One region of the Rhizobium sp. RU35A genome, then DNA from elsewhere that is predicted to be linked to it. Evidence: predicted binding sites of a transcription regulator. Region 1 holds the regulator's gene; the other holds the start of a gene.
What was found. Region 1 encodes LexA, which represses DNA repair genes until DNA is damaged. Its sites were predicted from a motif close to TGTTCNNNNTGTGTTCNG; they were not measured.

Region 1 (11,835 bases):
AGTGCGATCTGCTTTTTGGTAATGCCGTTTGAACTTGCGCGCACGATCATTATCTCTCCCTCCGAGAGTGCTCGTCCCGTGTGAGGGCGAAAGTAGCAAGGTATGCCTCGTAATCCTGTTGGGATCTGAACGCCTCTGGCGATAACGGCTTGCGGCGAAAGTCCTCGCTGGTTTTCAGTTTGGATAGCGATATCCGGCTCAAGTCGAATTCAAGTTCGTCGGATAACTGGCTCAGAGCATCCATCTTCCCGTCTACGTATTCATAAAAAGCGGAAAATATAGAAGTCAGGTCTTGGTAATCCTGCTCCATATTTCGGATGCTGTGGCACGCGTTATCTTCATAAACTTGCATCACGCGACACATGGCGCGAACGTGCCTTTCCGTATCCCTGATGATACTGGAAACCGTCATTTCGCTTTGCGGCAGGCCTGTGCGAAGCATGCTGTGTTCGGAATGTTTTTCCTTCATTGTCGTCCTCATTTTGGCATAGCTCCGCCTACGCCGCACAAAGGTGCGAAGCCTCGGGTTTCAGGTGATGTGAACTTTCAGGAAGCGGCGATCAGGCCGCTTCGGATTTCAAAAGCTGCGGTGATCCGAGCTTCGGATTACCTTCTAAAACTGCGCGGATATGGGCCAGTTTGATTCCGCCGCCGCTATGGGTTAGCAGCTTCGCGCTCTCGAGCAGTTGGCCCAAAAGGCGGGCGCTGGTCTGAGTGCCGTAGTTTGAGACTGCCTTGTAAGTGTCCATGCCCTCAACGCCATAAGCGGCGGCAATTAGCTGGCAGTCGTGTTCTGTCAAAGGGTTGAGGACGATTTCCATCCCTACCCGGCTGTCAATTTGTTCCCATGCGGCTTTGTCAATCCGCGACCCCGCAAGGCGTACGCCATTACCGCTCATAACCAGCGCGAGGTTGCAGGTTTCTTGGATATTCAGCAATTCACGCTGTGCCGTTGCGACGAGGTTTTGCACCTCATCTACGACCAGAAGCTTGCGCGGTCGCTTATGAGCCAAACCGTCCCAATTTCTGTCTTCGAACGTCGAAATGACTTCGGCGAACAAGTCGCGGGTGAACTTCTTGTCGGTAAGACGCCCTGCCGCTTCCAGCAGCATGCGGTACATATCCGGCGTGCTGTTCTGCGCCTGCCCTACGTGGCAATAGACCCCGCCAAGCTCCTGCGATAGATAGTACAGGGCCGTGGTTTTGCCGCAGCCAGGAGGGCTGATAATACGTGTAGGCCATCCGAAGTTCCGCGCATAAGCGATACCGCCACGGATATCGTGCACCGGCGCGATTTCAACGAAGAGGCTACGATCCGGGACTTTTGGCTTGGAGAGACGCATTAGAGGCCCTTTCCACTGATTGCGGTATTGATCATGAGCATTCGAGCCTCACGAAGGCGCTGCTGCTCTTCTTCCATTTGCTGGCGCGTCTTTTTGGCCGTCTTGCTCGGCACGATGGCCCGTTCCCGGTTCCAATCCACATCGACCGAGATCAGCGCGGCAGGTGGGTTCGGGACGACATCCGGCGTTGACTTGCCGATGTCGATCAGCTTTTCCAGCGGATCGATGTCAGGCACCGAACGCTTCATCTCGCGAAGAGCGCGCTTGCGGTTCTTGTCGCGGGCGGCACTGGTCTGTGCGCCTCTCGGATCATCGTACGGGAGTTGGACGTTCGGCTTTGCCCAACCAATCCGTTCTCCCTGGAGCGTTTCCACCAGCAGCTCATTGAAGCCGTGATAGGCTGGCACGCGGACGATGACTGTGTTTTCGAAGCATCTGTCGAGTTCGTCGCATGTCCATTCCCGCCCGTCCAGGCTGAAGACATGTTTACTCAGCTTGCGCTTTTCCGGCTTGGTGAACGCCATGTAGAACTGAGCTTCATCGATCAGCGTTGCCGCCCATCCATCCTTCACATGCGCGGCAAATGCCTGTTCTGGCGACTTTCCGCCCAAAGCACCGCCCTGCGGCAGACGCTCGTAGGCACTGAGAAGCCCGAAAACCGTTTCGCAGAAGGCGTCGAAACCGTCCTCGAACGGCGGCATCGGCTTCCCGAGTTCGCGCCGCTTCGGGTTCATGCGGTTGTCGTCTATCCAGCCTGGAATGTGCCGGAAATACTGCTGGTTCATCTGCCGGAAGAAGCCTTCGACCACCTTGGCGGAGGCGTTGTATGGCTTGGCGCGAATGACGCGGGCGCGATCCTCGGAATTGAAGGTCGTCACACTGCAATTGAGCTTCAAGGCGTCTTCAAGATAGTCCGCGAACCCGTATTCCGAGCCGTTGTCGCAATAAAGCTTCTGCGGCATGCCGAAGGCCGGATGCTGGCACATGCGCTTGAAAGCATCGATCACATCGACATTGCGCACCCCGCCCCGCTCATTCAGGAATACCAGATCGCCGAACACGCGGTTCGTTGCCACGTCATGGAAGGCGAGAAATTTCGGCGTGGCACAGGTGCCGTTCTCCCGGCGCACCATGACGTTGATATGGTGCACGTCCATGACGACGATTTCCATGGGCTGGAGACCGGCGATCGTGCGGCGGATACGGGGCTTGTTATCCTCGCTGGCCTTGCGGTCGAAATCATGCCGGTAGACAGCCTTGAAGCGCGCCTCTTGCGTGATCAGAGCATCGGGAATGCCGAAGAGCTTTTCCGCTTGTGCATTGTCATCCACCGGATAACCGTAGGCCGCTGTCAGGCGGCGCAACTCGGCGGACGCCATGAACTGGATGATCTTGCGCGTTGTTCCCTTCACGATCAGCCCGCGAATGAACTGCACGATATCCTCGGCAATGGTTTCCTTGGCGAAATCGTCAAAAGGAACGGCGTTCGACCAATACTGGTTGATGAATACCCGTTTCTGCCCCTTGTCGCGCCGGACCTTCTGCGCAAGCGCGTGAATGCCCTCGTTCTCGTAAATCTCGATCCACCTGTAGAGGGTGGATTTTGTCAGCTTGCGCCGCGATCCCGTCCAATCGAGCTTCCATTCACCGTCGAGCTTATCGATTACCGCCCTGCGTTCCGGGCTGCGGAACGGGTGAGCCAATGCCGGGGCGATGATCTCGTATTTCCAGGCCCGTTCGAAGCGGGCCGTATCATCGCCAAGACGGAGCCTTGAAACGGCCTCATCGGTCATTTGAAAGGCCTTCAAACGCTCCTGGAGATGCGGCGGAAGGCTGGAAACCTTGACCTGATATTGAATGCCGGATCGACCGCCGCGACCGTGGAAGGTTCGGACTTCAAGGGGGTGGCCATGCCAGGACATGCTTCGCCCGACCATTATCCTGTGGCAGCCACGACGAGCGTTTCGCTGATCGACGCCATACAAGCTCGCCAAGATTTGGCTGTCGATCCACTCCATCTTAAGCGGCCTTCAAGCCCGGAATGGTCGAAGGACTCTCTTCCTTCAGACCCAAGTCAACAGCGATGCGGTGACTGACACCACGCTTCCCACCCAGAGAACCGTTCAAAACCGCATAGACTGTGCGGGGATTGTAGCCTCTCCGCTCTGCCCATTCCCTGATGCTGATGCCTGCACATTCAAACTGTCGTTTGACATCTTCCCGGTTACTGATCATAGCAATCTCCTAGATGTTTCGCTGTCGAAGCACTCCATCAATATGTTTCAAAGGTGTCACATGTCAACACGAAAAAGTTTCGATAACGAAGCATCCAAGGCAATTGGGAAGCGGATTAGAGAAATTCGTGGTGACAAAACTCAAGCGGAGTTCGCCAACCTCGTCGGTGTGGATCGTGCAACATTATCGAACTACGAGAGCGGACGCAGACAACCCAATAGTGAAATTATCAAGAAGATAGCAGGAATAGGAAACGTAACTGTTGCCGCCTTGATTTTTGGCGAATACAAAACCCCATTTGAAGAATATCAAATGTCTATCAACCGAAGCATTGCTCAAGCTTCTGCGGAAAATCCGGGGTTCATACCAAAATGGTACATATCTCAGGACGAGATAGACGTAATTTTCTCGCTGAGGCGGATGTATGACGATGATGCGCGGCTAAGCATCATTCAAGAGATCGTCAACAAAGCCGAGGAATCCATAGATCATGACCGCGAACTAGATCAGGGTAAGGTTCCCCCCTATGGAGAAGCCGCTGTTGAGCGGTTGCGAGCGATACTCCAAACAGGGCGTTTCAACGAGGGATACGACCCGGAAGTTCAGTATTGGGCAACCCTCTGGGAAGAGGTGAAAAGCCCGCACAAAAAGGATTAGATTGATCACTATCCGCAAAGGTATCCGCAATCTTTTCGATCTGCGGACAAAAACATGGACGCTATCCCCAATAATGCAAGCCAACTCAGTTACTTAACCATTATGCCGGAACGGCGCAAAACGCTTCCACCGATTGGCGCATTGCGCACCCCCATTTTCCAACGAAAAATCTTTATAAATCAAGCGCGCAGGCCCGTTTTCATTCCAGAATAATTATGCGCGCCATTCCCGATTAATTATCGCGCCTCCATCAGCCGGTCACCCCAAAAACACCCGGCTTTTGGGGGCTTGCAGAACACATAAGGAACAGATAGGGTCTGTTCTGTATTTGTTTCGGGCTCGGGGTTGCCATATGCTGACACGCAAACAACAGGAACTGCTTCTGTTCATTCATGAACGCATGAAGGAGTCCGGTGTGCCGCCCTCCTTCGACGAAATGAAGGATGCGCTTGATCTGGCGTCGAAGTCCGGCATCCACCGGTTGATCACAGCCCTGGAGGAGCGCGGTTTCATTCGCCGCCTGCCAAACCGTGCCCGCGCGCTGGAAGTAATCAAGCTGCCGGAATCCTATGTGCCGCCGGCCCAGCCCCGTCGCGGCTTCTCACCCAGTGTTATCGAAGGCAGTCTCGGCAAGACGCCGCCCGCCAAGTCCGCCGCATCAGCGGCACCTGCGGAAGAATATACGGGAACGGCAACTGTTCCTGTCATGGGACGCATTGCTGCCGGCGTGCCCATCTCGGCCATCCAGAACAATACGCATTCGATTGCGGTACCGATAGAGATGCTGGGAACCGGCGAGCATTACGCACTCGAAGTGAAGGGCGATTCGATGATCGAGGCCGGCATTCTCGACGGCGATACGGTCATCATCCGCAATGGCAGCACAGCCACGCCCGGCGATATCGTGGTGGCGCTGGTGGATGACGAGGAGGCAACCCTGAAGCGGTTCCGCCGCAAGGGGGCCTCGATCGCACTGGAAGCGGCCAATCCGGCCTATGAGACCCGGATCTTCGGACCGGACCGGGTGAAGATACAAGGCAGATTGGTCGGCCTTATCCGCCGCTATCACTGACCAGCCGGCGCACCGGTTCCGGCACATCTGTCTCGAAGCTGCGGCGTCGCCAGTCATAGCTGCGATGAACGCTCCAGGGGCGCTCATGTGACATGATGGCAGCTTCCGCGCGCCAGTCTTCGACTCGTCGGCTGTCGCGAAAACGAACGATCAGGGATCCGGTGCGGCGCAAGGTCTGGGCGCTCAGCAGGAGAGCGCCGGAACGGCACTCATCGAAGCGGGCCTGTGGCGCAATGACGAGATCTGCGCGGTCGCAAGCGGTTCCGGTGAGACGATTGTCCTCAACGGTTATGAGTGTCGCCCCCTGCGAGGTGATCGCAAGACAGCCGGACGAGGGAAGACATACAAAGCGTCCCGGCTGTTTTTCGGCGTCTCTGCGCAGGGTCTGCAGGATGGTTTCCGCCTCGCCGGCCTTCAGCGGCACTTTGGCAGCGGCTCGCTGAGACTGTCTGTCGGTCGTCGTCGTGACAGTTGACGCCGGCTCCCGTTCTGTTTGCTCGATTCTCTTATTCTGTGCAGAACCCCTCTGGATTCCAGGGGCTGCCTTTCGGTTGGCCGCAGCGTCAGGCGGCGGCGACAACAGGCGCGGTGCGCTGGTCTGTTCGATGCGCAACGCATCCTGCCATTGCCGGTATAGAAAATCCGAAGGTCGGCGCCGGTTGGTCGCCGCGGCCTGCCCGTCCAGAAGGGCAACGAGGATCCCATCCTCCGAGACGAGCAGATCCGGCGAACTCGCACGCTCCGGAATGATCGTCATGGCGACAGCGGCCAGGATCAGCGGCAGACCAAGCAGACGCAGGCGCGTCCGAAGCAGCGTGAGCAGCAGGAAGCCGGCCGAGGCCAGCGGCAGGAAGCCAGCTGGCGGTCGCCCCGTCGCCACCTCGCCTCCCCAGCCTGCGACCGTTTCGGCAATCGCGATCACGCCCTGCAGCGCCCATCCCATCAGTGTCAGGAAAGGGACATCAAGCCCCAGGGGCATCAGCAGCATGCCGACCAATCCGGCCGGCATCACGACAATCGAAATCAGCGGCATGGCTGCCAGATTCCCCGCAAGACCATAGGCGGCCAGCCGGTGAAAATGAGCAAGCGAGAAGATTGTCGTCGACAGCATGCCGATCAGCGAAGTGGCCAGCACGCCCGCCGCGAAGCCGAACAACGGCAGGACGAGTCGCCCGAGGAATGAGTGCGCGCCCGCAAGCAGCCCGCGATCCTCCCAAGCTCCACCGCGCATCCAGACCTCATAGCCGGCCACGAGGGCAACAGTTGCCGCAAACGACATCTGAAAGCTTGCGCCCAGCACGGCGGATGGCGTCAGGACCAGAATCAGCACGGCTGCGAGGGCCACATTGTGCAGGCTGATCGAGGGCCGGTCGAACAGAACCGAGGCCAGCATGATGACCATCATCACGTAGGCACGTTCGGCCGAGACACCGAAACCGGAAATCAGGTAATAGGCCGTGACCAGTAGAAGCGCACCCAGGGCGGCAATCTTCTTGATCGGCACACGCTCGGCAAAGCCAGGGATGAGGCTGAGGGCTCCCCGCAGACCAACGAAGGAAATGCCGGCCGCCAGCGCCATGTTGAGCCCGGAGATCGCCACGATATGGGCAAGGCCGGCAAGGCGCAGCGCCTCCACGGTGGCTGGCGAAATCGCCCGCCGCTCATCCGTCACAATCGCGGCTGCAAAGGCACCGGCATCGCCCCCGACCACATCACGGATGCGCTGGCCGATGCTGGCACGCAGATCGAAGAGTGCGCCGTGCAACCCGGCCAGAAAGCCGCCTGGCGGTTCCGCCACGCCCAGGATGAGCGGACGCCCGTAGAAGAAGCCGACCGCACCGGTTCCTTCGAAATAGGCGGTGAAGCCGAAATCCAGCAGGCCCGGAAGCGCGGGCCCGGAGGGGGGAGACAGGCGCACACGCCCCTCGATCCGCGTGCCCGATGCCAGGGGTTCATGCGGCGCGCGCCACAGGAGCGCCACCCGCTCGGGGGGCCGGGAGAGTACCGGCTCGAAAGTTCTGAGAACATGCACCGTATAGCGCCAGCGGCCGCCCGCCACAGCCTCACGCCGCTCCACCACCCCCTCCAACCGCGTCACGACGGCTTGATCGAGAATAACGGTGGCATTCCGCAGACTTTCCAGATGGGCAAGCCCGAAGCCCGACAGGACGAGCCCCGCGACCAGCAGGCATGTTCTCCCGGCCCCCTGCCCGCGCCGTCCGGTCCAGATTGCAAGCGCGACCAGCACCGGGCCCATGGCAGACAGCCAGGCCGGTGGCGCGGCAGTGGCCGAAAACCAGAGAATGACCCCCAGCCCCAAAAACACGGGCAGAAGCAGAAAGCCGCGTCCATGGGCAAGCTCCTCCGCCAGCATGGTCTGCCACCACCGTGTCGGATCGGACCGATCACGCAATATTGACGGGGTGTCCGCCGAGATGTCCCAGGTCAGCGGAGCACGCGCCGTTCCCTCCCCCAGAAGGGCCGGAACAGGCAGAAAGGAAGGCTGGCGGAAGGCTTCCGCCTCTCGTCTCGATTCGCTCGCCGGGGTTTCCGCCTGCCTCACGCACCCTCCGCAGAATGGCGCCCGCCCTTAACAGAAATACAACCTGAACCTGTTTAGCTGCGGCGGTCAATTGCCGCTTTCTGCGGCAGAACAGGGCCAGCCTCAATTGGATCGATTGAAACGCAGAGAACCCGCCAAAGCGCTTCGCGGGAACCCGAAAACCCGGGTGAAGTTACGGATTTCGCGGTGCACAATTACCCGCGGCAAGTGCTTGGCAGCACGCGTTAGATCATATAGCTACTTTCAGAGGCTTCACTCATCTGGCGCTTTCAGCGCCTTTCCGCCCATCGGAGGATCAGTATGACGGACACAAGCGCACATCTTGGATTGGGAGAGAAGAAGGTTGACCTTCCGGTCAAGAAGGGCACGATCGGGCCTGACGTGATCGACATCGGCGCGCTCTACAAGCAGACCGGCGCCTTCACCTATGACCCCGGTTTCACCTCGACCGCGGCCTGCGAATCCAAGATCACCTTCATCGACGGCGACGAGGGCGTCCTCCTGCATCGCGGCTATCCGATCGAACAGCTGGCGGAGCATGGCGACTTCCTGGAAACCTGCTACCTGCTGCTCTACGGCGAACTGCCGACGGCTGCGCAGAAGAAGGACTTCGACTACCGCGTAACGCACCACACCATGGTGCATGAGCAGATGAGCCGCTTCTTCACCGGCTTCCGCCGCGATGCCCATCCGATGGCCGTCATGGTTGGCACGGTCGGCGCGCTCTCCGCCTTCTATCACGATTCCACCGACATCACCGATCCGCACCAGCGCATGGTCGCTTCGCTGCGCATGATCGCCAAGATGCCGACGATCGCCGCCATGGCCTACAAATACCATATCGGCCAGCCCTTCGTTTACCCGAAGAACGACCTCGACTATGCGTCGAACTTCCTGCGCATGTGCTTTGCCGTTCCCTGCGAGGAATATCAGGTCAATCCGGTTCTGGCGCGCGCCATGGACCGCATCTTCATCCTGCACGCAGATCACGAGCAGAACGCCTCCACCTCGACCGTTCGCCTTGCCGGCTCCTCGGGCGCCAACCCGTTCGCCTGCATCGCGGCTGGCATTGCCTGCCTCTGGGGCCCGGCACATGGCGGCGCCAACGAAGCGGCACTCAACATGCTGATGGAAATCGGCACGCCGGACCGCATTCCGGAATACATTGCCCGCGCCAAGGACAAGAATGACCCGTTCCGCCTGATGGGCTTCGGTCACCGCGTCTACAAGAACTATGATCCGCGCGCCAAGATCATGCAGAAGACCACGCATGAGGTTCTGGGCGAACTCGGCCACAAGGACGATCCGCTGCTGCAGGTCGCCATGGAGCTGGAAAAGATTGCGCTGACGGACGACTACTTCATCGAAAAGAAGCTCTATCCGAATATCGACTTCTATTCCGGCATCACGCTGAAGGCGATGGGCTTCCCCACCACCATGTTCACCGTGCTGTTCGCGCTTGCCCGCACCGTCGGCTGGATCGCGCAGTGGGCCGAAATGATCGAAGATCCGCAGCAGCGCATCGGCCGCCCGCGCCAGCTCTACACCGGTGCTGCCCAGCGCGACTACGTACCGGTCTCCAAGCGCTAAGCCGGCTCACAGACAGTAACAACACGGCCCGCGACCATCATCGCGGGCTTTTTTTATACCCTGCTTCTGCGACAGTGAATGCGGTTGCGATCGCGCGACGACCCTTGACTGGGACGAACGGGACGCTGCCACAACGGGAAGAGCTGCCCATGAACCGGCAAACGGCCGAGACAATCATTGCACTGGAACAGTGCCTGCACCAACCCGCCATCCGCACTGCACAAGATCGGGTGACCCATCTTCTGGCGGAGGATTTCATCGAGTTCGGAAGCTCCGGGCGTATCTTCGACCGGCAGACGACGGTCGCGGCCCTTGCAGCGGAAACACCATCCGCCCCTGATGAACGCCTCGAGACGTTGGACTATGTCGTGAAGGAGCTGGCGGGCGAGGTCGTGCTCATCACCTATCGTGCCCGCCGCACGGGATCATGGACGGGCAGCATTCGCGAAACGCTGCGCAGTTCCATATGGGCCTTCAGAGACGGCCGCTGGCAGATGATCTTTCATCAGGGAACTGTCGTGCCATCCGCGTGAGCACGGCGGTCAAGCAGCGCAAGGACCAGTCCTGCCCCGGCTTCGCCGGGTGCAACCGCCGTTGCCAGCCGCTGCCAGACAGTATTGAAGCCCTGCAGCATGGCGTGACGCTGTGGCGTATCCGCACACAGGCATTCCGCCCAACGCGCGAGATAGCCGGGCCGGACGAGATCGTTGATATGTTCGGGCAGGACCGGCTGGTCGGCAATCAGGTTCGGCAGCGAGGCGGACCAGATCCTGATGCGTGACAGCATGAACTTCATCAGCCAGTCAACCTTGTAGATGGAGACGGTCGGCACGCCGCAGAGCGCCAGTTCCAGGGTCACCGTGCCGGAAGCTGCGATCGCCATGTCGCCGTCTGCAAAGGCACGCCACTTGCTCTCGGCGCCCACCGTGATCTCGGGCCTGACGATCCAGTCGGCGGTCAGGCTGCGCACCAACGCTTCCTGCCGCGGCACGGTGGGCAACAGAAACCGCACGCGGCCATCATTGCGCTCGGACAGCAGTCGCACCGTTTCCTCAAGGGCCGGCATCAGGATTTTGATCTCTGTGGACCGCGATCCCGGCAGGATGATGATCGTCTTGATACCTTCGTCCCCGGGAAGTCCGCGCCCGGCACGCGCTGCGCGGACCCTGAGGACATCTGGGTCCGCCGTCAGACGGTGACCGATGAAGTCCGTCTTCGGGCCGCCGAGTCGCTGCATAGCCTCCGGTTCGAACGGCAGAACAGCCAGCACCTGATCGACATAGGCGAGCATCTCGGTTGCCCGGTGCTCCTTCCAGGCCCAGACGCTCGGGCACACATAATCAACGACAGGCAGGTCCGGCAGCGCCTTGCGTACGCGCCGGGCGACACGATGGGTGAAATCCGGGCTGTCGATGATGATCAGCACATCGGGCCGTGCCGCAATGATCGCATCTGCCGTCTGACGGATGCGCCGCATCAACTGCGGCAGGCGCTTCAGCACCTGGGTCAGGCCCATGATGGAAAGCTCCGAAAAGTCGAACAGCGAATCCAACCCCTCGGCTTCCAATGCGTCCCCCCCGACGCCGATGAGTTCAATAGAACCCGGCCAGCGATGCTTCAGATGCGCAACGAGATCTCCGCCCAGCAGATCGCCGGAAACTTCACCGGCAATGACACCGATTTTCAGCACCCGTTCGCTCATGATCCGATGCCCAGCGACGGCAATCCCGCGTCGATGCCGCAGACGAAAACACCAGCATCATCGGCGGCCTTCAACATGGTTTCGCGCTCCACGATCAAAGCCCGGCCGGCTTCCACGGCAATGCCCCCGAGACCCGCCGATACGATGGCGGTGATGGTGGAGGGGCCAATCGTCGGCAAATCGGCCCGCATGTCCTGTTGCGGCTTGCAGAGCTTGACGAGGGCGCCGCGTCGGCGTCGCGACACGCGACCCGAGGCGCGCAGCTCGCCAACGCGATACACCATGGCATCGGTCCCTTCCACGCCCTCCAGGGCAACGATGCGTCCGCCAACGCTGACGGCGCCCTGTCCTACATCGAGCTGGCCGAGAAGCCTTGCAGCCTCTGCACCGCGCGCAATATCGCGACGATCCTCGTCGGTCGGCGTGTGGCGGCCGAGCGTGCCGGTATCGGCCAGCAGGCCAGGCAGAATTTCATGGACCCCGACCACCCGGCAACCCATGCCTTCGAACAGGCTGATGACCATGCGAAGCACCGCGTCATCCCCGCCAGCAAGCAGGGTCTTCAACGCCTGCGGCAGTTTGAGGAGGGTCGAAACCGTCGGGCGAATCTGGCGCAGTTCAGGACGCCGCCGCACCCCGCCGGACATCACGACACGCTTGACCCCTCGCTCGC
Region 2 (11,835 bases), on a different contig from region 1:
TGCCCAGGATCTCGATGAGGCCTCGCGCCTGAAGGCGGAAGCAGATGCCGCCGTCGAGACCTATGAAAAGGAACTCGCGGCTGCCCGCGCCAAGGCCGGCAGCATTGCCGATCAGGCCCGTGACGCCGCCAAGGCGAAGGCTGCTGCCGATCGTGCATCGATCGAAGCCGAGCTGTCCGCCAAGCTGTCGGCTGCGGAAGCCCGCATCGCCGACATCAAGGCCCGTGCCTTTGCAGAGGTCGGCTCGATTGCCGAGGAGACTGCAGCGGCCATCGTCGATCAGCTGATCGGCGCCAAGGCAACCCCGGAAGACGTCAAGGCTGCAGTTGCTGCCGCCAAGGTGGAGGCGTGATCGACCATGGCATTTGATGCAACATTTTTCGCCTTTGTCGGCCTCGTTCTCTTCCTCGTCCTGATCGCCTATCTCAAGGTGCCGGGCATGATCGGCCAGGCCCTCGACAAGCGCGCCGACAACATTCGTGACGAGCTGGAGCAGGCGAAGCGTCTGCGCGAGGAAGCCCAGGCGCTGCTCGCCGAATATCAGCGCAAGCGCAAGGAAGCGGAAGCGGAAGCCGCCCACATTCTGGCTGTCGCCGAGCGTGAAGCCGCAGCGCTGACCGAGGAAGCACGGCAGAAGACGGAAGAGTTCGTCGCCCGCCGCAATGCACTCTCCGAACAGAAGATCCGCCAGGCCGAGGCAGACGCCATCGGCGCCGTGCGCTCCGCCGCAGTCGATCTGGCCGTGGCTGCCGCCCAGAAGGTGATTGCCGCCAAGGCCGATGCCTCGGTTCAGCAGTCGCTGTTTGCGCAGTCGGTTGGTCAGGTGAAGTCGCGCCTGAACTGAGATCGGTCCGGGCGCCATCCCGATGTGATTTGAAAAGCCGGGCCTGGGGTCCGGCTTTTTCGTTTGCAGCATTTTCGGGGAACCGCACCATCCTCCTCGACCTGCTGCCGGTTCCCTTGGCTTTGGTCCTGTCGTCGCCGTCCGCAGCTTTCATGTATGTTTTGCTGCAGATGATCGCATGTCGCCGGTTCCGGTCTGTGGGGCTTGCAAGCATTCTGACGGCAACATGGATCAGTGGACGGCAGTCTTGATCGCGGCACGAGGCGCGCGATCAAGACTGCCGCGGCTGGCTGCGACACAAATGGACCAGGACGCGCGGGCAGTCAGCGTCAGGCACACGTTGTCCCGTGGATGGTCAAAGGTTTGAGCAGGGGCGAGCGCGCTCAATCCCGGCGCAGCGGGCGAAAACTCATGCGGTGCAGCGGGCAGGGGCCGTCGCTCAGGATGGCGGCGCGGTGCCGGGCTGTTCCATAGCCGGCATGGCCGGCAAAGCCATAGGCGGGGTAGACGGCATGCGCGCGCTCCATCATGCGGTCCCGCATCACCTTCGCAATGATGGAAGCCGCCGCAATCGACAGCGAGCGGGAATCGCCCTTGATCACCGCGCGGCCCGGACAACAGATGCCCGGCGGCACATCGCGGCCATCGGCCAGAACCATCGCCGGCGCCACCGGAAGCGACAGGATAGCGCGGCGCATGGCGTCGAGGCTCGCCCGCAAGATGTTTTTTTCGTCGATATGCCGCGGGCCGGACGAGGCGATCGCCACATGGGCGGTTGCCATGATCTCGTCATACAGCCGTTCCCGCACTTTCAGCGACAATTGCTTGGAATCGTTGAGACCTAAGGGAATGTGATCGGGGTCGAGAATGACGGCGGCCGCCACGACAGGACCGGCAAGCGGCCCCCGACCTGCCTCGTCCGTGCCGGCAACCGGCCAGTGACCGGCTCGCCGGGCGGCAAGCTCCAGGCTGAAATCGGGAGCGAGAGGGACCTCGTCGAAAAGGCGGGGAGAGTCGGGTGGCGTGCTCAGTGACATGCGGCGGAAACTGGCACGCGCACCCGACCCCCTGCAAGCCCCGGCCAAGCGTATCATGCGGCAACGCTTACGACCGCCCTAGGGGAAGGCGGGCCGGGGTGTTCCGGCACGGATGAGGCGGTGGACCGTGCCGAAGACCTTTGGTCTCATTCATTCCAGAGCCGTTCGGTGACAGCGGGATGACACGAAAGGCTCCATTCTCTGTTGTCGCGCAGTCCGAACCCAAACCGCTGACGCACCTTTATCTGTGTGTTCCAGGCCTGGCCGCCGTCTCGGTCACTTCAGAGCATGGGCAGCCGGGATGAGAACGCCACGTTGTCTGGGATTTCCCCCTCCGAGGCTGGGGGGAGACGGCATGATCCGCCACCACCTTATGTCCCTCCGGCGCGATGCCCTGCTTGCCCGCTGCCTGCGCCCAACACGAGGCGCGAATGCCTCCATCAGAGCAGCGACAGCTGCACGCCGCCGCCCGCCGGCGGCACGAACAGGTCGTCGCGCAGTGGCATGCCGCGGCGGCCGAGGCCGAGGCGCTTGGTGGCCAGTTCAAAGCGCCGCGAGATCTGCCAGGCATAGGGACCGGCACCCTTCATGCGCTTGCCGAACTCGGCGTCGTAATCCTTGCCGCCGCGCATGGAGCGCACCAGCGACATCACATGGCGATAGCGGTCCGGATAATGGCGCAACAGCCAGTCGCGGAAGAGGGGGCTTACCTCCAGCGGCAGGCGCAGCAGCACGTAGCTTGCTTCCGTCGCGCCCGCAGCCCTGGCGGCGTCAAGGATGCGTTCGATCTCGTGGTCGTTCAGCGCCGGGATGACGGGGGCCACCAGAACGCTGGTCGGGATACCGGCCTCGGTCAGCTGCCGGATCGCTTCCAGCCGCCGTGTCGGCGTTGCCGCGCGCGGCTCCATGCTGCGGGCCAGCTTGCGGTCCAGAGTCGTCACCGAAATACCTACCTTGGCGAGCCCCTTGGCCGCCATCGCCGAGAGAATATCGATGTCGCGCGTCACCAGCGCCGATTTCGTCACGATCATCACCGGATGGCCGGCCTTGGCGAGAACCTCCAGCATCTGCCGCATCACTCGCCATTCGCGCTCGATCGGCTGGTAGGGGTCGGTATTGGTGCCGATGGCGATCGTCCGGACCTTGTAGTCCTGCCGGCTGAGTTCCCGCTCCAGCAGTCTCGGCGCATCCGGCTTGGCAAACAGTTTTGCCTCGAAGTCCAGGCCCGCCGAAAGGCCCATATAGCTGTGAGTGGGGCGTGCAAAGCAATAGATGCAGCCATGCTCGCAGCCGCGATAGGGGGTCACCGAGCGGTCGAAGGGAATGTCGGGAGATTCGTTGCGCGTGATGATTGTCCGCGGCTTTTCCACCTGCACCTCGGTGCGGAAGGGCTCCAGCTCCTCCAGCGTCTGCCAGCCGTCGTCAAAGACCTCGCGCCGTTCGCTCTCGAAACGACCGCTGGGGTTCAGCCCCGCGCCGCGCCCGCGCCGCCGGTCGATGTCGATCCTGAGCCCCGAGGATTGCACCAGGGCATCGGCAATATCCGCCGTGTGGGCAGGCGCAAGGGCGTCCTGCCGCAAATGGGACAGCTCGTTCATGGGAAACTCCTGCGGCCGATCCAGCGATCACCGTGGCTCTATTGGTAGGGCAGAAAAGAGAACATTGCAAGAACAAATTCGGCATGACGGCTTTGTGGCAATTCCTGCTGCGATGCGATAAAGCAGGAGACATGCTGAGTGTGCTGATGGAATGCAAAGATCAGGAAACCGAGCTGGCGCAGACCCTGTCCGTGCTGGTCGCGGGTGCCGTGGAAGGTCTCGTCAGCGATGTCAGCGTGCTCGATCGCGGCTCGCAGGATGCCTCGTCAAGGGTCGCGGATGCCGCCGGCTGCCGTTTCCATGTGGACTGGCGGCTTGACGACGTGTTGCGTGCTACCCGCGGCGAATGGCTGCTGCTGATCGAGCCCGGCGCCCGCCCGCAGATCGGCTGGATCGACGAGGTGGCCGAACACATGGCGATGAACCGTCAGGCGGCCCGCTTTTCGCCGTCCCGCAATCACCGCCGTTCGCTGGTGGCGCGGCTTGTCACGCGGCCGGCGCCGCTGGAGCACGGCCTTGTCGTGCAGAAGGCGGAAGCCCTGGCGCGAACGCGCGCCGGCATGGGGCTTGCCGATCTTGCGAGAAGTCAGACGCGCGCCTTTCGGCTGGTGAGCGAAATGGTGCCGGCCTGGGCGGCCCGCAGTTGAGGCTGTTCAGCCCTTGCCACCGCGCCGCAGGTGTTCGTCCAGCCGCGGCATGATCTCCACGAAATTGCAGGGCATGTGCCGGTAGTCGAGCTGGGCTTTCAGAATGCCGTCCCAGGCATCCTTGCAGGCGCCGGGCGATCCCGGCAGCACGAAGATGAAGGTGGCGTTGGCAACACCGCCCGTCGCGCGCGACTGGATCGTCGAGGTGCCGATCTTGTCGTAGGAGATGCGGTGGAACACCTCGGAAAAGCCGTCCATCCGCTTCTCGAACAGCGGCTCCAGTGCTTCGGGCGTCACGTCGCGGCCGGTAAAGCCGGTTCCGCCTGTCGTGATCACCACGTCGATCCCGTCCGCCAGCGTCCAGTTGCGCACGGTCTCGAAAATGGCCTCGCGATCATCCGGCACGATGGCGCGCGTCACCAGCCGGTGGCCGGCCTCGGCAATGCGCGCCACCAGCGTATCGCCGGAGCGGTCGTCGGCGAGGGTCCGTGTGTCCGACACCGTCAGCACGGCAATGCCGACCGGAATGAAGGGGCGGCTTTCATCGAGACGGTTCATCACTCACTCTCCGCAAACGGTGCTCGTTGGCTGAACATACCAGAGCGGATGCTGTTCCGTCAGCCTGCGGGCGGCACGCTCCGCCTCGGCGGGTGCCGCATAGAGGCCGAAGCAGGTGGCGCCGGAGCCGGACATCCGCACCAGTGACGCTCCGCTGGCCGCAAGCGCGCCGGACACCGTGACGATTTCATCGACCAAGGCGCGGGCCGGCGGCTCGAGATCGTTGCGCTGGCTGGCGAGGAAAGCCGTCCAGTCGGCCTGCCGATCGACGGGCAGCGGCGGCATCGGATCGTTGTCGCGCCGCTCCAGACGGCGAAAGATCTCCGGCGTCGAGACCGAGACCAGCGGATTGACCAGCACCAGCGCGAGACTCGGGAGAGCCGGAACGGGGGTCAGCTCCTCGCCGATGCCGCGCGCCAGAGCGGGCCGGCTGGCAAGACACATCGGCACATCGGCCCCCAGCGACAGCGCCAGTGCCTTCATGGCGTCGTCCGGCAGGCGGATATTCCAGAGGCGGCAAAGACCGCGCAGGGTTGCCGCCGCATCCGCCGATCCGCCGCCGATGCCGGAGGCGATGGGCAGCGCCTTGTCGAGCGTGATCTCCACCGGCGGCGTCGCGTGGCCGGTGGACCGAACGGCTGTGCGCAAAAGGTCGCGCGCGCGAATAACGAGATTGTCCTCTCCCGCGCCGAGCAGCGCGCCGAACCGGCCCGTCACGCGAAAGCTGTCCTCAGAAGCCGGGCTCAGATGCAGTCCGTCGCCGTCGGTGGCAAAGGTCACCAGGCTGTCGAGCAGATGATAGCCATCCGCCCGGCGGCCGGTGACGTGCAGCGCCAGATTGATCTTGGCCGGCGCCGTTTCGCGGATGCTGCCTGTCATTGCCTCAGGATGTCACTCTGGTCGAAGGGTCTCAGTTGGCAGGGCCCGGCAGTTCCAGCACCTGGCCCGGGAACAGCCGGTCCGGGTTGCGACGAAGCGCCGGATTGGCCCGGATCAACTCGCGGAACCGGTCGCCGTCGCCGAGCTGCTCCACCGCAATCTTCCACAGCGTGTCGCCGTCATTGACCGTGTAGTTGGAGGGCTTTGCGTCGCTTGTCGCATCCTGCTGCGCGGCAACGGCAGGTGCGGTCGCCGCAGGCGAGGCCATGGCGGTCTTCACCGGCGGCGGGCCGGCATCGGCAAGACCCTCGCGGATCTTCTGCTCGATCTTCGGAATTTCCGTCAGCTCCGGCTTCATGGTCAGCGCGCGCTGCCACTGGTATTTTGCCTCGAGCTTGCGGCCCACGCGCCAGTAGGCATCGCCCAGATGGTCGTTGATCGCGGCATCGCCGGCGCGCAGTTCCACGGCTCGCTCCAGCTCTTCCACCGCCTCGTCGTAGCGGCCGAGACGATAATAGGCCCAGCCGAGCGAATCGACGATGTAGCCGTCATCGGGACGCAGCTCGACGGCCTTGCGGATCATCTCCAGGCCCTCGTCGAGATTGCGGTTCATGTCGACCCAGGAATAGCCGAGATAGTTGAGAACCGAGGGCTGGTCCGGATTGAGCTCCAGCGCCTTGCGGAAATTCGGTTCCGCCTTGTCCCATTCCTTCAACCGTTCATAGGCAATGCCGCGCTGGAAGAAGATCGACCAGTCGGACTGGCGCGGCACGGGGCCGACCACGTCGACGGCGCGGTCGTAGTTGCGCGCCATTTCCGCATAGTCCTTGGCATCGGAGAGAACGCTGCCATAGGCGATGTAGCTGCGAAGGTCGGTCGGGTCGGAGGCGATCAGGGACTGCAGGTGCTGGCGCGCCCCGGCCACATCGCCGGACTGGGCCAGCGTCAGGCCAAGCTGCAGCTCGGAAATGCGGCGCATGGGAGAGCCTTCCGGCACCCGGCCGTACAGCTCGATTGCCTGCTTCGGCTGCTCCAGCTTCTCGGCAATGCCGCCAAGCAGGATCAGCGTGTCGGCGCTCTTCGGATCGAGTGCATGCGACATTTGTAGATAGAGCGAGACCATTTCCTCCGCGCCCTGGCGGTTCAGCGCGCTGCCGACGGAAAACAGCACGCTGGCAGCGCCTTCCACGGCATTGGTCACCTGCTGCTCGGGCTTCTCGCCCTTTTCGATGCTCTGGCGCAGCGCCTTCAGCGGCGCGTAGTTGGTCACCAGCCGCTCGGCCACGGAAATGGCATCGAGCGCCTGCTGCTTGCGGCCATCGGCGGCTTCCATCCGGGCGAGCGCCATCACGGCGCGCATGAAGGTATCCGGCGTGGTGGCCACACCTTCCTCGCTGGTGATCGCCGCCTTCAGATAGGTCCGGGCGGTGGCATCGTCGCCGGACATCAGCGCCATGCTGCCGATCTGGTAATCGGTGAACACCTTGAACCAGTCCGGCCCCTTGAGACCCTTGACGAGGCTGATGGCGTCCTTGCCCTTGCCGGCGCCAACCTTGGCCCAGGCGGATATCAGCGCCTGCGTCAGCCGGTCGAGATCGTTCAGGCCCTTGTAGGCCAGCACCTTCTCGGCTTCCGGATAATCGCCCTTGCGGATGGCATCGAGGCCGCGCACGATCTTGGTGATGCGCTCCACCGAGGTGTCTTCCTTCAGCGCATCCACCTGCTTCAGGCTCTCGTCGAATTCGCCGTTCATCAGGAGCGAGATCATCAGCCGTTCGCGGATGTCGAGATTGGCCGGGTCGAAATCGAGCGCCTTGCGGTAAAGCGCGATGGCTGTTGCGTAGTCATGGTCGACATCGGCCGTGCGGGCAGCCAGGAAGGCGCCTGAAAAACTGTTCACGCGGCTGGCGTCGAAGGCGGGCTCTTCGGTTACCGGATCATTGGCGGGTGCGGCGACGGGCTGGGTGACGGCAGGTTGCTGCGTCTGGTCCTGTGCTCCGGCCAGATGAGGCGTTGCCGTCGCCAGCAGAAGCACGGCGCCGAAGGCCGCGCTGGAAAGCAGACGATGGGCGAGTTTCTGCCGCATGAAGGTGCCTCTCATGAAAAGCTGTCGGCAGCACTGTGGCTGCCATGGGAATCCTCGGCCGATGATTCACCACAGAATGGCTTTTTTAGAGCAGCTCCGCAAGAATCTCGCCGTTGCCGCGGGGGATCAAAAGCCCCCCGCAATGCTCAGTTTACGCGCTCGATGCAGAAGTCGATCACTTCCATCAGCGCGGCCTTGTGGGCCGATTCCGGCAACGGCGACAGCGCATCGCGCGCGATCGTGCCGTAATGCTTGGCCCGCGCAATGGTGTCGCCGAGGCCATTGTACTTGCCGATCAGGGTCAGGGCGCGCGCCAGGTTCTCGTCGGTGCTCTCGCCCTGTTCGATCGCCGTTTTCCAGAAGGCGCGTTCGTCGGCCGTGCCGCGACGATAGGAGAGGATGACCGGCAGCGTGATCTTGCCTTCGCGGAAATCGTCGCCGACATTCTTGCCGAGATCGGCAGCCTTGCCACCGTAATCCAGCACGTCATCGACCAGCTGGAAGGCGAGGCCGAGGTTCATGCCATAGGATTTCAGCGCGCCGCGGGTGGCCTTGTCGGTGGCCGCGATGATCGGCCCCACTTCCGCTGCGGCGGCAAACAGGGCTGCCGTCTTGGCGCGGATGACGGCCAGATAGTCATCCTCCGTCGTTTCCATGTTCTTGGCGACCGAGAGCTGCAGCACCTCGCCTTCGGCAATCACGGCGGCTGCGGAGGCAAGCACGTCAAGCGCGTCCAGCGACCCGACATCGACCATCATCTTGAAGGCCTGGCCGAGCAGGAAGTCGCCCACCAGAACGCTGGCCTGGTTGCCCCAGATCATGCGGGCGGTGGACTTGCCGCGGCGCATGTCGCTTTCGTCCACCACATCGTCATGCAGCAGCGTTGCGGTGTGCATGAATTCCACGCTGGTCGCCAGCCGGATATGGCCCTCGCCCTCGTAGCCGAACATCTGGGCTGCCGCCAGCGTCAGCATCGGGCGAAGCCTTTTGCCCCCCGACGAGATCAGGTGATTGGCGACCTCCGGGATCATCTGCACATCAGATCCGGCCTTCGACAGGATCAGCTGGTTGACCCGATCCATGTCCGCCTTCGTCAGATCGACCAGCGGCTTGACGGATGCCTGCTTGTTTTTGCCCTCTTCGAGCGGAATAACGACGCCCAATGAAATGGCCTCCTGTTCAAAATTTGTGCCGGACAATAGAAAGGGGCGCATGGCCCGGCAAGGGGCAAACGGAATTATGACCTAGATTTGAGGGGGTTTGCCCCATGAAAGAACTGATCCGCGCCAATGACGCGGTCCTGCTCTCCTACGCGGCGAGCCTGCTGAAGGATGCCGGCATTCCCTGCCTGGTGGCCGATCAGTCCATGAGCATACTCGAAGGTTCGCTCGGCCTCCTGCCGCGCCGCCTTCTGGTGGAGACGGAGAGGGAGCCGGCGGCACGTCGGCTGCTCTTCGATGCCGGGCTCGGCGCCGAGCTGAGGGATGGCGATGACTGACACGCTGGACGCCTTCCATCGTGGCCGCTTCCACCTGCTGCAGCCGAAGAATGGCGGCCACCGGGCCGGCATGGATGCCATGATGCTCGCAGCACTGGTGGCGGACGAGCGGCCGGTGCGGGTGGCCGACCTCGGCGCCGGCGCGGGTGCGGCCGGTCTTGGCGTGGCCGCGCGGCTGCCCCGTGCCGAGGTGACGCTGGTGGAGCGCTCGCCGCTGATGGCCGACTATGCGCGCCGCACCCTGCAGCTTGCCGAAAACGCGTTCCTCGCGGACCGCGTGCAGGTGGTGGAGGCGGATGTGACGCTGAAGGGCAGGGTGCGCGTCGCGGCCGGCCTGCCCGACGATCATTTCCACCACGTCATCATGAACCCGCCCTTCAATGACGGGCGCGACCGGCGCACGCCGGATGCGCTGAAGGCGGAAGCGCATGCGATGACGGAAGACCTGTTCGAGGGCTGGGTGCGCACCGCTGGTGCGATCATGGTGCCGGGCGGGCAATTGTCGCTGATCGCGCGGCCGGAATCGGTCGGCGAGATCCTTGCCGCCTGCGGCCGGCGTTTTGGCGGGCTGGAACTGACGGCGATCCATCCGCGCCCTGGCGAGGATGCGATCCGCCTGCTCGTCACCGCGATCAAGGGCTCGCGCGCCCGGCTGAAATGGCGTGCGCCGCTCGTCATGCATGCGCAGGAAGGCCACGCCTTCACGGACTTCGTGGATGACCTGAACAACGGCCGAACGGCCTATCCGCGCCGCTGACCGGTCGATTTCCGGGCTTTCAGCCGCCGGCGCCCGAAAGCACATCGGCCACCAGCTTCACGTTCAGCCCGGTGATCAGCACGGCAATCGAAAGTGCTGCGAGCGTGACCCAGCGGGGGGCGGCAAGCGCGCCCATCTTGTCGCGGCTGGCGGTGAAGAAGACCAGCGGAAAGATCGCGAAGGGCAATTGCAGGCTCAGCACCACCTGGCTGAGGATCAGCAGCTCGGCGGTGCCCTTCTCGCCATACCAGAGCGCCACGAGAGCGGCGGGCACGATGGCAAGCGCCCGCGTCGCCAGTCGCCTGACCCAGGGTCTGACCTTCAGCCTGACGAAGCCTTCCATGACGATCTGGCCGGCCAGCGTCGCGGTGGTGGTGGAATTCAGGCCGCTGCACAACAGCGCCACGCCGAACAGCACCGGCGCCAGCGCGCTGCCGAGAAGGGGGGCGAGCAATGTGTGCGCATCGCCGAGTTCGGCCACATCGGTTTTGCCATGTGCATGGAAGGCGGCAGCGGCGAGGATCAGGATTGCCGCATTGACCAGCAGCGCGAAGGAGAGCGCCACGGTCGAATCCAGCGTGCTGTAGCGCAGCGCCTCGCGCTTGCCGGCCGTATCCTCAGGCAGCTGACGCGTCTGCAGGATGCCGGAATGCAGATAGAGATTGTGGGGCATCACGGTGGCGCCGATGATGCCGATGGCGATGTAGAGCATCTCCGGATTCTGCACGATGCCGCCGGAGGGCAGGAAACCCAGTCCTACGCCGGCCCAGTCCGGTTGCGCCAGAAACAGCTGGATGCCGAAACAGGTGCCGATGATTGCCGTCAGCGCGATCACGAAGGCTTCGATCCAGCGGAAGCCGAGCTTCTGCAGCATCAGGACCAGGAAAACGTCGAGCGCGGTGATCAGCACGCCGGCTTCCAGCGGAATGCCGAACACGAGCTGGATGCCGATGGCCGTGCCGATCACCTCGGCAATGTCGGTCGCGACGATGGCGATCTCCGCCAGCAGCCAGAGCGCGATGGTGACGGGGCGCGGATAGCTGTCGCGGCAGGCGCGGGCAAGGTCGCGGCCGGTGGCGATTGCCAGCCGTGCGGCCAGCGCCTGCAGCAGCATGGCCATCAGGCTGGAGGTGAGCACCACGAAGAGCAGCGTATAGCCGAATTGCGAGCCGCCGGCGAGCGAGGTCGCCCAGTTGCCGGGGTCCATGTAGCCGACCGCCACCAGATAGCCGGGGCCGATGAAGGAGAGCGCCTTGCGCCAGCCCGGCCCGTGCCGCCGCACCCGGATCGAGCCATGCACATCCGACAGCGCCGGTTCGCCCGCGTCTTCGCGCCAGCCTCTGCCGCCTGCCGCCTGATCCATGTCCGCCTCCGAATTCTGTCTCATGGTCAGACAATCATTAATGCAACTCATTCGCAATAGCATTTTCTCGCAATTCGTTCGGCAAGCGTGAGCTTCTTCGTACCAAGGTTGCTCCGGGCGGTTCGGGTTGCCGCTGACGCGGAATTTATGACGGCGGCCATTGCGCCCGCCGTTCCATTGCATACATCTCCGCAAACAGGTTGATGCAGGAGACGACATGGCAGGGTTCTGGACGCGGTGGATACCGAAGCGGCTGCGCAAGGAAGGTGTCACCATTCCCGTGGTTCGACTGCATGGCACGATCATGGCCGGCGGTAGCCAGTTTCGTCCGGCACTCAACCTTGCCAATGTGGCGGGGTCCCTCGAACGGGCCTTCTCGCGCAAGGATGCGCCGGTCGTGGCGATCTCCATCAATTCTCCGGGCGGTTCGCCCGTCCAGTCGCGGCTGATCTACCAGCGCATCCGGGCGCTGGCGGAGGAGAAGAACAAGCGCGTGCTGGTGTTTGTCGAGGATGTCGCGGCCTCCGGCGGCTACATGATCGCGCTCGCCGGCGACGAGATCCTGGTC

Region 2: the regulator LexA is predicted to act here: its motif matches at 3,537-3,554, upstream of F3H95_RS03150 (glycosyl transferase).

What each region holds. Positions count from the first base shown of each region.
Region 1 is NZ_FTMR01000007.1:143,453-155,287, forward strand. It holds gene F3H95_RS16720 (regulatory protein GemA) at 1-50, opposite strand, end outside; gene F3H95_RS16725 (hypothetical protein) at 50-469, opposite strand; gene F3H95_RS16730 (AAA family ATPase) at 561-1,343, opposite strand; gene F3H95_RS16735 (helix-turn-helix domain-containing protein) at 1,343-3,361, opposite strand; gene F3H95_RS16740 (DNA-binding protein) at 3,363-3,578, opposite strand; gene F3H95_RS16745 (helix-turn-helix transcriptional regulator) at 3,639-4,235, shown strand; gene lexA (transcriptional repressor LexA) at 4,588-5,307, shown strand; gene F3H95_RS16755 (ComEC/Rec2 family competence protein) at 5,288-7,720, opposite strand; gene gltA (citrate synthase) at 8,171-9,460, shown strand; gene F3H95_RS16765 (DUF4440 domain-containing protein) at 9,610-9,993, shown strand; gene lpxB (lipid-A-disaccharide synthase) at 9,966-11,162, opposite strand; gene lpxI (UDP-2,3-diacylglucosamine diphosphatase LpxI) at 11,159-11,835, opposite strand, start outside.
Region 2 is NZ_FTMR01000001.1:596,656-608,490, reverse strand. It holds gene F3H95_RS03170 (F0F1 ATP synthase subunit B) at 1-352, shown strand, start outside; gene F3H95_RS03165 (F0F1 ATP synthase subunit B) at 359-844, shown strand; gene F3H95_RS03160 (ribonuclease HII) at 1,228-1,881, opposite strand; gene F3H95_RS03155 (PA0069 family radical SAM protein) at 2,322-3,479, opposite strand; gene F3H95_RS03150 (glycosyl transferase) at 3,611-4,126, shown strand; gene moaB (molybdenum cofactor biosynthesis protein B) at 4,133-4,684, opposite strand; gene F3H95_RS03140 (4-(cytidine 5'-diphospho)-2-C-methyl-D-erythritol kinase) at 4,688-5,563, opposite strand; gene F3H95_RS03135 (tetratricopeptide repeat protein) at 5,595-7,649, opposite strand; gene F3H95_RS03130 (polyprenyl synthetase family protein) at 7,796-8,812, opposite strand; gene F3H95_RS03125 (DUF2007 domain-containing protein) at 8,917-9,147, shown strand; gene F3H95_RS03120 (methyltransferase) at 9,140-9,904, shown strand; gene F3H95_RS03115 (Nramp family divalent metal transporter) at 9,924-11,267, opposite strand; gene F3H95_RS03110 (S49 family peptidase) at 11,485-11,835, shown strand, end outside.